DNA from 2 places in the Ensifer sp. genome. Region 2 is predicted to be linked to the other one. Evidence: predicted binding sites of a transcription regulator. Region 2 holds the regulator's gene; the other holds the start of a gene.
What was found. Region 2 encodes PhoB, which activates phosphate uptake and scavenging genes when phosphate is short. Its sites were predicted from a motif close to TGTCATNNANCTGTCAT; they were not measured.
Positions count from the first base shown of each region.

Region 1: a site for PhoB is predicted at 1,554-1,570, ahead of RTP54_RS09510 (LTA synthase family protein). Genes of this name have one in related genera too.

Region 1 covers NZ_DALZXU010000001.1:1,957,431-1,961,875, reverse strand. Annotated here, with positions in the region: gene RTP54_RS09510 (LTA synthase family protein) at 1-1,519, opposite strand, end outside; gene RTP54_RS09505 (NAD+ synthase) at 1,789-3,471, shown strand; gene RTP54_RS09500 (TolB family protein) at 3,509-4,336, shown strand.
Region 2 covers NZ_DALZXU010000001.1:468,616-475,706, reverse strand. Annotated here, with positions in the region: gene RTP54_RS02325 (aspartate aminotransferase family protein) at 1-612, opposite strand, end outside; gene RTP54_RS02320 (hypothetical protein) at 611-901, shown strand; gene RTP54_RS02315 (GcrA family cell cycle regulator) at 1,035-1,559, shown strand; gene phoB (phosphate regulon transcriptional regulator PhoB) at 1,629-2,312, opposite strand; gene phoU (phosphate signaling complex protein PhoU) at 2,614-3,327, opposite strand; gene pstB (phosphate ABC transporter ATP-binding protein PstB) at 3,381-4,196, opposite strand; gene pstA (phosphate ABC transporter permease PstA) at 4,210-5,532, opposite strand; gene pstC (phosphate ABC transporter permease subunit PstC) at 5,529-7,013, opposite strand.

The DNA.
Region 1 (4,445 bases), 1.5 Mb from region 2:
CGGTATTGGTATAGACTGTGTTGAGCGGCGGCAGGTGGTCGCCGAAGAGCACGATGACCGTTTCGCGGTCGCGTTCCTTGGCCCAGTCCATCAGCTTCTTCAGGCTTTCGTCGGCTTCCTTGATGCCCTGTGCGTAGGTTTCCAGCACCTGGCGATCGCTTTCGGGCAGGTTGCCTTCGACCTTGATGGTGTTCTTGGCATAGCGGTTGGCCTCATAGGGGCCATGGCCCTGCAGCGTCACCGCGAAGAAGAAGAACGGATCGTCCATGGCGTCGGCCTGGCGGATGATCTCGTCTGTCAGCGATTCGTCCGAGGCGAAGATGCCGCGCTTCTGCATCGGCGGCATGTTCTCCTCCGACTTGAAGGTGTCGAAGCCGAAGGCCTTGTAGACGGCGGTGCGGTTCCAGAACCAGCTCTGGAACGGGTGGATGGCGCGCGAGACATAGCCTTCGCCGCGAAAGAAGGTGGCAAGCGAGGGGATCGGATTGCGGATGTACTGCTGGTACGGAATGCTGCCATAGGGCAGGAAGGCGTTGGAAAAGCCAGTCAGCGCTTCGAACTCGACGTTGGCCGTCATGCCGCCGAATTCGGGTGAGAACACGTTGCCGGATTGCATCTCGCGAATGGTCGGCATCGGGTCGGGCGAAAGCTTGACGTTCGGCAGACGGGTCGGATCCCAGAAGGATTCGCTCATCAGTACGATCACGTCGGGCTTGCTGCGATGGGAGGTGCCGGCCGGCAGCGGCTTGACCGGGATGCGGTCGATCGCATCGGCCATGTAGCCGGAGGGCGCGCTGACATTGGCCATCGGCAGGTTGATCGCGAAGGCGAGCGCAAAGCCGTTGTGGCGATAGTTCTCGGTCTGGTCCCACATGATCGGGATGACCTTCAGGCGGTCGCGGATCCAGGAGAACTGGTTGTAGTCCATGATGTTCCAGAAGGCGAACAGCAGCGGCAGCGCAAAGGCTGCGCGCGCGATGCGCTCGCGGCGCGTCAACTTGGGGAAGTTGCGCCAGGCGTAGCGCAGCAACAGGCCGATCGCGGCAACAGCTGCAACAAGGCCGACGGCGATGCCGACGGCGGTCCACGGACGGTCCTTGACCAGAACCGGCATCAGTTCGAGGATCTGGCGGCCGAAGAGAAAGTCGGTCGGGTAGAGCGGGTCGGAGAGAAAGACCTGCTTCTGCTGGCAGATGATGGCCGGAATGATCGCCAGCGGCGCCAGCACCACGGCGGACTTGTGCTCACGGCCGAAGAAGCCGTCGATCGCAAGCAGGATGAGGAAGAACGCGCCGATGGTGGTCCAGGCTGGGCGCGTCGGATCGAGGAAATAGGCAACCGTGTCTGCCATGGACTGGCGCACGATCAACTCGACCGCAAAAACGAGGGCTGCCGCGATCGCGAGCGAAAACAATGCACTGCGTGCGGAGGTCAGCGTCTTGGCGTGCCGCGCGGCAAATCCGGGTCTAGCTGCGTAGACTCCCGATCTCCTGGCCACGGCTGTATCGATATTAGCCAACATCTTCTCCAATTTCATCAATGTGTCGTGTAACTGTCATACGACCGTCATTTTGAACAGGGGATGAATGGTTTGTTCAGGGAGATTGGAAACAGGGTTTCGTGACGTGAGGACGCGCGAGCGCGCGCCGATAACAAGCCGGAAAAGCAGAATTTTTTGGAATTTTTCGCGTGGCGATGATTGCCTGTGGGAATTTCCCCGCGGATTGCGCTAAAGATCGGTGCGAAAGTCAGACGCATTCGTTCGAGAACAGACCGACAGGCCCGCTCATGACCGCACACAACGCCGCTCCCACCGTGCTTCGCATTGCCGTCGCCCAGCTCAACCCGACAGTCGGCGATATCGCCGGCAATCTGGCAAAGGCGCGAGACGCGCGCGCCGACGCGGCCCGTCAGGGCGCCGATCTCCTGCTTCTGACCGAACTTTTCATTTCCGGCTATCCGCCGGAGGATCTGGTGCTGAAGCCCGCCTTCCTGAAGGCCTGCCTGCAGGCAGTCGAGACGCTGGCAGCCGAGACCGCCGACGGCGGCCCGGGCGTCATCATCGGCTTTCCGCGTCTGGCCAAGACAGGCCGCCACAACGCCGTCGCCGTCCTTGATGGCGGCAAGATCATCGCCGTGCGCGACAAGGTCGACCTGCCGAACTATGGCGAATTCGACGAAAAGCGGGTGTTCGACCAGGGCGAAATGCCCGGCCCGGTTAATTTCCGAGGCGTGCGCATCGGCATTCCGATCTGCGAGGATATCTGGGGCGATCTCGGCGTGTGCGAAACGCTGGCAGAAAGTGGGGCCGAGATCCTGCTGTCGCCGAACGGTTCTCCCTACTATCGCGGCAAGGTGGACGTTCGCCACCAGGTGGTGCTGAAGCAGGTGATCGAAACCGGCCTGCCGATGATCTATGCCAACCAGCTCGGCGGCCAGGATGAACTGGTGTTCGACGGCGCGAGCTTTGCCTTCAACACCGACAAGTCGCTCGCATTCCAGATGAGCCAGTTCGAGGAATCGCTATCGATCGTCGAGTGGAAGAAGGGCGACGATGGCTGGCACTGTGCCGGTGGCCTGAAATCGCGGCTGCCGGAGCGTGAGGAGGCGGATTATCGTGCCTGCATGCTCGGCTTCCGAGACTACGTCAACAAGAACGGTTTCAAGAATGTCGTGCTGGGCCTCTCCGGCGGTATCGATTCGGCGATCTGTGCCGCACTTGCCGTCGATGCACTCGGCGAGGAGCGGGTGCGCACGATCATGCTGCCTTACCGCTATACCTCGAAGGATTCGCTGAAGGACGCCAAGGATTGCGCCGAAGCGCTTGGATGCCGTTACGATATCGTGCCGATCGAGGAGCCGGTCGAGGGCTTCCTCGGCGCGCTCGCCGACATGTTCGAGGGCACGGAGACCGGGATTACCGAGGAAAACCTGCAGAGCCGGACACGCGGCACGATCCTGATGGCCGTTTCCAACAAGTTCGGCTCGATGGTGGTGACGACCGGCAACAAGTCGGAAATGTCGGTGGGCTATGCCACGCTCTACGGCGACATGAATGGCGGATTCAATCCGATCAAGGACCTCTACAAGATGGAGGTCTACGGGATTTCACGCTGGCGCAACACCACCGTGCCTCCCGGCGCGCTCGGCCCGTCCGGCGTGGTCATTCCGCAGAACATCATCGACAAGGCGCCCTCGGCCGAACTGCGTCCCAACCAGACCGACCAGGATTCGCTGCCGCCTTATCCGGTGCTCGACGATATTCTGGAATGCCTGGTCGAAAAGGAAATGAGCACGGAGGAGATCGTGGCGCGCGGCCATGACGAACCGACCGTGCACCGCATCGAGCACCTGCTCTACATCGCCGAATACAAGCGCCGGCAGTCGGCGCCGGGCGTGAAGATCACCAAGAAGAATTTCGGCCGCGACCGCCGCTACCCGATCACCAACCGATTTCGCGACCGGGGTTAGGGGATGATCGCTGTCTTCGTCGCAGCGGAGGAAGGCAATGCGCAGTTCCGTTGAAACGTTTGACATCCTGATCGGCGAGACGCGCGTGGTCTGGCAGACGGACAGCTTGGTCGAAGCGCCGAACTGGTCGCCTGATGGCACGCATCTTGTCATCAACGGCGATGGACTGCTCTACCGTCTGGCGCTTGCCGGCGGCGAGCCGGTGCGGATCGATACGGGTTTTGCCCGGCTCTGCAACAACGACCATGGCATTTCACCCGATGGCGACACGATCGCCATCAGCGACAAGACCGAGTTCGGCAAATCGGCGATCTATCTGCTCCCGGCTTCAGGCGGCATTCCCAGGCTCATCACGCCCAACCTTCCGTCCTACTGGCACGGCTGGTCGCCGGATGGGCAAACGCTCGCCTACTGCGGCATTCGCGACCAGGTCTTCGACGTATTCACCATCAACGTCGCGGGCGGCGAGGAGCGGCGGCTGACCCACGGCGAGGGGCGCAATGACGGGCCGGATTGGTCGCCCGACGGGCAGTGGATCTATTTCAATTCGAGCCGCAGCGGCCGCATGCAGATCTGGCGCATCCGGCCTGATGGCAGCGACGTCGAGCGCATCACCGACAGCCCCTATGGCGACTGGTTCCCGCATCCGTCGCCGGACGGAAGGCACCTGCTGGTGCTGTCGTATGACGGCGACGTCTTCGATCATCCGCGCGATCTCGATGTCCGACTGCGGCTGATGGATATGGATGGCGGCAATGCGCGCGAACTGTTCGCACTCTTCGGCGGGCAAGGTACGATGAACGTGCCGAACTGGTCTCCATCAGGCGATCGTTTCGCCTTCGTTCGCTACCAACCGGAAAGCTGAGACCGCTGGACAGGAATACAGCCTGCGTGCTAGCGATCATGTCGTTCGCAGGGCGCACCCGATCCGCGGGAAGGGCCAGACCCACCTGTTTCACTGAACTTGGTTGCCA
Region 2 (7,091 bases):
CGCGCGCAGCTCCTGCATGAATTCCTTGGTGGCCGGGCGGATGCCGCCTTCGCCCTGGATCGGCTCGATCAGGATTGCCGCGGTCTCGTCGGTGATCGCGTCCTTGACGGCTGCGATGTCGCCGAAGGGAACCTGATAGAAACCAGGCGCCTTCGGGCCAAAACCTTCGATGTACTTCTGCTGGCCGCCGGCAGCGACGGTGGCGATCGTGCGCCCGTGGAATGCGCCCTCGAAGGTGATGACGTGGAACTTCTCCGGATTGCCCTTGGCATAATGGTAGCGGCGGGCAGTCTTGATTGCGCATTCGAGCGCTTCGGCGCCCGAATTGGTGAAGAACACACGGTCGGCGAACGTCACGGCCGACAGCCGGCGCGCCAGGCTCTCCTGGCCCGGAACCTCATAGAGGTTCGACAGGTGCCAGACCTTCTCGGCCTGCGCCTTCAGCGCCTCGACCAGATGCGGATGCGCGTGACCGAGCGAATTGACGGCAACGCCTGCAGCGAAGTCGAGATAGCGCGTGCCGTCTTCGGCAATCAACCAGACGCCCTCTCCTCGCTCGAAACGCAACGGCGCACGCATGTAGGTGTCGTAAAGCGGCGTGGTTGCAGTCATGGCGAGCCTCTCCTTCATTGCTATCGGCATCGGTCCGCGCGCGATGTTGGGCGCGGCAAAAATTAAAAATGCCGCCTTGCGGCGGCGCAGGCACTATTCCCATTTCGCAGCGCAATGTCAACAAAACCAAGCCTTGCAGTGCGGTCGCACGACCCTCATCCGTGCGACGAAAAAATCGTCTCGGCGGGGCTTGCAAAAATACAACGCCCGCCGAGCAAGTTGGGGAAAACCAAGAAATCGATTCGGCGCGATTCCGCGGACTCTTGCCACGGAGTCCGGCGGTCAGTAGGTTAACGTTCAATTACTAGACGCATGCGGCGGACCTAGTCACCAAAAGTGTTATCGCGTTGCAGCTCCGGAACCTTGCCGGAGCGTGGTGAAAGATTCTGTCATCGCCAACGCTGAGAACGGAGAGTGCAGAAATGAACTGGACTGACGAGCGGGTGGAGAAACTGAAGAAGCTTTGGTCCGAGGGCCTGAGCGCGAGCCAGATCGCGGCACAGCTCGGCGGCGTCAGCCGCAATGCGGTCATCGGCAAGGTTCACCGGCTGAGCCTGCCCGGCAGGGCCAAGGCTGGTGGCACCGCAGCTGCGACCCGGCCGAAGCCGCGCCCGGCCACATCGGCGCCGCGCGCCCCGAACTTCGCCTCGCGCGTCACCACCCGCACGGTTACCCGCCCGGCTGGCGCCCTTGTCCTCAAGGAAGAGGTCGAAGTCGATCTCGTCGCCGAACAGGACTTCCACGTCCAGACCGATGTGGTCGTGCCGATGTCGCGCCGCCTGGAACTGACGCAGCTGACCGAGCGCACCTGCAAATGGCCGATCGGCGACCCGCTGAAGGAGGAATTCCATTTCTGCGGCAACGATTCCCCGGAAGCTTCGCCCTACTGCACATTTCACGCGAGGCTTGCCTACCAGCCGTCCGCCGAGCGCCGCCGCGCACGCTGAGGTGAGCGAAGACACGTACAGAAAAAGGGGCCGACCGGCCCCTTTTTTATTGCCTACCGATTGGCCGGCTCAGCTTTCGAGCGAGTAGCCGGCACCGCGAACGGTGCGGATCACATCCGGCATGCTCGAGAAATTCAGCGCCTTGCGCAGGCGGCCGACATGCACGTCGACGGTGCGCTCGTCGACATAGATATCGTGGCCCCAGACGCCGTCCAGCAGCTGCGAGCGCGAAAACACCCGGCCCGGCGACGACATCAGGAATTCGAGCAGGCGGAATTCCGTCGGGCCGAGGCGGACTTCGCGGGTGCGGCGATGCACACGGTGCGTCTCGCGATCGAGCTCGATATCGCCGCAGCGAAGCAGCGTCGAGAGAACCTCCGGCTTGGCACGGCGCAGCATCGCCTTGACCCGCGCCATCAGCTCCGGCGTAGAGAACGGCTTGACGACATAATCGTCGGCGCCGGTGGCAAGGCCGCGAACCCGCTCGCTCTCTTCGCCCCGCGCCGTCAGCATGATGATCGGCAGTCGCTCGGTTTCCGGGCGCTGGCGAAGCCGGCGGCAAAGCTCGATGCCGGAGACCCCCGGCAGCATCCAGTCGAGGATCAGGAGATCCGGCAGGCGCTCTTGCAAGCGGATCTCGGCCTCGTCGCCGCGCAGGATCGTATCGACATCGAAGCCCTCGGCTTCAAGGTTATATCGCAAGAGGACGCTCAGGGCCTCTTCGTCTTCGACAACGGCGATTTTCGGCAGCATCAGGTAACGTCTCCTTACCCAGAGCATCCCGTGTTCGATCGAACGCCGGGAGATGCTCGAACATACAGCATCTGAAGCCTTCCGCGCGCTTTCAAAGACATGCGCGAAAACGGTTGGCTACAGGCGCAACAAGGCAGGGCCGCAACCGAAATTGCGACCGGATGAAGTTTACATGCAGGCACTCGAACTTATCCTGGCCCAGAGCATCCTGCCTTCAGGTGGTTTCACTCGAGGGCAGTAAGATGCTCCAGAATTAAAGTGCTGGAGCGTCCTTTGTGCGTTCCTGAGAACGCACGGCGCTCTAGTCCTTTACGGCGCCCAGCGTCGACGTATTGTCGTCCTTTGGACGTTCGCCTTCCGGCTGCGCGCCCGTCGCCATGTAATAGATCGTCTCGGCGATGTTGGTGGCATGGTCGCCGATGCGCTCGATGTTCTTGGCGCAGAACAGAAGGTGCGTGCAGGGCGTGATGTTGCGCGGATCTTCCATCATGTAGGTGAGCAGCTCGCGGAACAGCGAGGTGTAGATCGCATCGATCTCCTCGTCGCGCTCGCGGATGCTGTTGGCCTTCTCCGGCGAGCGGGAGGCATAGACGTCGAGCACTTCCTTCAACTGCACCAGCGCAAGCTCGGCCAGATGCTCGAGGCCGCGGGCCAGCTTGCGCGGGATGCCCGAGCCGGCAACGGCGATCACGCGCTTGGCGTTGTTCTTGCCGAGGTCGCCGACGCGCTCCAGATCGGATGCGATGCGGATCGACCCCATGATTTCGCGCAGGTCCGCGGCCACCGGCTGGCGCTTGGCAATGGTGATGATCGCTTTTTCGCCGATCTGGCGCTCGGCTTCATCAAGGATGGTGTCGTCGGAGATGACCTTCTGCGCCAGCGCGAGATCGGAATTGACGAGCGCGCGGACGGACTCGCCCACCATCTGCTCGGCAATGCCGCCCATCTCGGAGATGCGGCGCGTCAGGTATTTCAGTTCTTCGTCATAGGCGGACATTATGTGCATGGACATAATCTTTGATCCTTGCGGGCGCGTTCAGGAAACAGGGTGGGGGCGAGCTTCGGCGATCAGCCGAAGCGACCCATGATGTAGTCCTGGGTACGCTGGTCATCCGGATTGGTGAACATCTTGTCGGTGTCGTTCTCCTCGACGAGATTGCCGAGGTGGAACATGGCGGTGCGCTGCGACACGCGCGCTGCCTGCTGCATCGAGTGGGTGACGATGACAATCGTGAAGTTGCTGCGCAGCTCGTGGATCAGCTCCTCGACCTTCGCCGTCGCAATCGGGTCGAGCGCCGAACAGGGCTCGTCCATCAGGATCACTTCCGGGCTGACGGCAACCGCACGGGCGATGCAAAGGCGCTGCTGCTGGCCGCCGGACAAGCCGGTGCCCGGCTCATGCAGGCGATCCTTCACCTCGTTCCAGAGGCCCGCCTTCTGCAGGCTGGTCTCGACCACGTCGTCGAACTCGGACTTCGTGCGGGCGAGACCGTGAATGCGCGGGCCGTAGGCGACGTTGTCGTAGATCGACTTCGGGAACGGGTTCGGCTTCTGGAACACCATGCCGACGCGGGCGCGCAGCTCGACGACGTCGATGGCCGGATCGTAGACATCGTCTTCATCGAGCGTGATCTTGCCGGTGACGCGGCAGTTCTCGATGGTGTCGTTCATGCGGTTCAGCGTGCGCAGAAAGGTCGACTTGCCGCAGCCCGAAGGGCCGATCAGCGCGGTCACCGTATTTTCGCGGATGTTGAGGTTGACGTCGAAAAGCGCGCGCTTCTCGCCGTAGTAGACCGACACATCCTTGCCGATCATCTTGTAGGGAACCGTGTTCATTTTCTGATCCAGGGCTTTCTCGACTGCTGCTTCTGACATGATGTTCATAGTAATTACCTCACTACCAACGGCGCTCAAAGCGACGTCGCAACAGAATGGCGCCAAGGTTCATGACGACGAGGAAGATGAGAAGAATGATGATCGCGCCGGAGGTACGCTCGACGAAGGCGCGTTCCGCTTCGTTGGCCCACATATAGATCTGTACCGGCAGCGCCGTCGACGGCTCCATCGGCGAGCCGGGATAGTCGACGACGAAGGCGACCATGCCGATGAGAAGCAGCGGCGCGGTTTCGCCGAGCGCGTGCGCGAGACCGATGATCGTCCCGGTCAGGATGCCCGGCATCGCCAGCGGCAGGACGTGGTGGAAGATGGTCTGCATCTTCGAGGCACCGAGACCGAGCGCTGCCGAGCGGATCGACGGCGGCACCGCCTTCAGTGCCGCGCGGGTAGCGATGATGATCGTCGGCAGCGTCATCAGGGTCAGCACCAGGCCACCGACGAGAGCGGCCGAACGCGGCATGCCGGCAAAGTTGATGAACACGGCCAAGCCCAGGAGACCGTAGACGATCGAGGGAACGGCGGCGAGATTGTTGATGTTGACCTCGATCAGGTCGGTCAGCCGGTTCTTCGGTGCGAACTCCTCGAGGTAGATCGAGGCGGCAACGCCGATCGGCAACGCCAGCACCAGCACGATCAGCATCATGAACAGCGAGCCGAGGGCTGCAACACCGACGCCGGACGCCTCCGGACGGCTCGATGCGCCAAAGGTGAAGATACCGGTGTTGAAGCTCTTGGTCAGGACGCCGGCACTCGCCATGTCGTTCATCCAGGTGACCTGCTGGTCCTTGACCTTGCGCTTGCTCTGGTCGACCGAGAGGTCGATCTGACCCTTGAAGGCAGAATCCACATTGGCTTCCGCGAGCAGCGTCACCGGTATCGTCTTGCCGATGACCGAGGGGTCGGCGACGACGATGTCGCGCAGCAACGTGCGGGAGCTTGCCGACACCATATCGGTTGCCTGCTTGACCAGCGGACGCTTGCTCGGATCGATGCCGAGCTGCTTGATCAGCGCATCGCGCACCAGAAGCGGATAATTGGCCGTCATCAGCACCTTGCCGTCGGTCGCGCGTTCACCCTTGGGGTCGATGACCTTTTCGGTGAATTCGATCGGCAGCGTGATCGTCGTCTGCTGGAACGCGGTGTAACCGTTGGAAAACACCGTCCACAGCAACAGAGCGAGGAAGAACAGGCCGAGGCTGATGGCGCTGATGCCATAGATGCGGAACCGGCGCTCGGCCGCGTAGCGGCGCTTGATACCGATATCGCGCTTGGCGGAGGCGGGACGGGCGGAGATCCGGACGGTCGGGGAAGCGATGTCGGTCATTCGTACTGTTCCCGATATTTGCGCACGATGTAGAGCGCATAGATGTTGAGGCCGAGCGTGATGACGAAGAGCGTGATGCCGAGCGCGAAGGCCACCAGCGTCTGCGGCGATGTGAACTCGAGGTCGCCCGTCAGCTGGTTGACGATCTTCACGGTCACCGTGGTCATCGGTTCGAAAGGATTGATCTGCATGCGGGCGGCGACACCGGCGGCAAGCACGACGATCATCGTCTCGCCGACGGCGCGCGAGGCGGTCAGGAGAAGAGCGCCGACGATGCCAGGAAGGGCCGCGGGAAGGATGACCTTCTTGACCGTCTCGGAGCGGGTGGCGCCAAGACCGAGCGAACCGTCACGCAGTGCCCGCGGCACCTGGGTGATGATGTCGTCCGACAGCGAGGACACGAACGGGATCAGCATGATGCCCATGACGATGCCGGCGGTCAAAACGCTCTGCGCCTGAATGAAGTTCTGATAGTTGCCGGTGACGAGACCATTCAGCTGGGCGGAGATATCGCGCAGGAACGGGCCGACGGTCACCAGCGCGAAGAAGCCGTAGACGATGGTCGGGATGCCGGCGAGCACCTCGAGCAGCGGCTTTGCCGTGGAACGAAGGCGCGGGCTTGCGTATTCCGCCATGTAGATGGCTGCAAACAGACCGATCGGCACGGCGAACAGCATGGCGACGAAGGCGATATAGAGCGTGCCCGCGAGAAGCGGGATCAGGCCGAACTGACCGGAGGAGCCACCGCTGCCCGCAGCCGCAAACCGCGGATCCCAGACCGTTCCGAAGAAGAATTCGAAGGGCGAAACCATCGTGAAGAAGCGGCCGGCCTCCGACAGCATCGAAGCGATGATGCCGACCGTGGTCAGGATGGCGATCGAGGACGCGACGATCAGCGAGCCGAGCATGACCCGCTCGACCTGATTGCGGGCGCGGAAGCGGGTGGCGATGTTGCGAATGGCATAGGCGCCGCCGGCAACGGCGATCAGCAGCACGATGGCGCTCATCAGCCAGCGATTGGTGACGCTCATCGCGTTGAAATGCTGCGCGGCCGCGATCATGTAGGGCTCGCCTTCGCCGGCAAGGGCCACGCCCTTGGCAGCAAGCGTCGAGCGAAGATTGGCCGAACCGCTTTCGAGCGCCGACACCTCTTCGGCCGTTAGCCGCTTCAGGCCGCCGGCTACCGACTTGACCTGGCCGAGCGCCAGCTCGACGGTGGCGCCGCCCTGCGACTGTACCGTGTCAGGCAAGGCCGCCCGGGTGCTGGCATCGATATAGACAGGCGCGGCAATGAGCCAGGCGCCAAGCACCAGCGCTGCCGGAAGGATTGCCCAGATCGCGACATAGCTGCCGTGATAACCAGGCAGGGAATGCAGATTGGAGAGCTTGCCGCCGGCCTGAGCGAAGGAACGCGCGCGGCCCGCAAAATATGAAATAAAGCCAATTATAACAATGAGCAAAAGAAGAAATGAAGTACTCATCGGCACGTCTCCGCGGCGTGGCGCTCAGGGCGCTGCCGGCAGTTCGGATGGATCAAGGCATGCCCCGGCGCGATATCT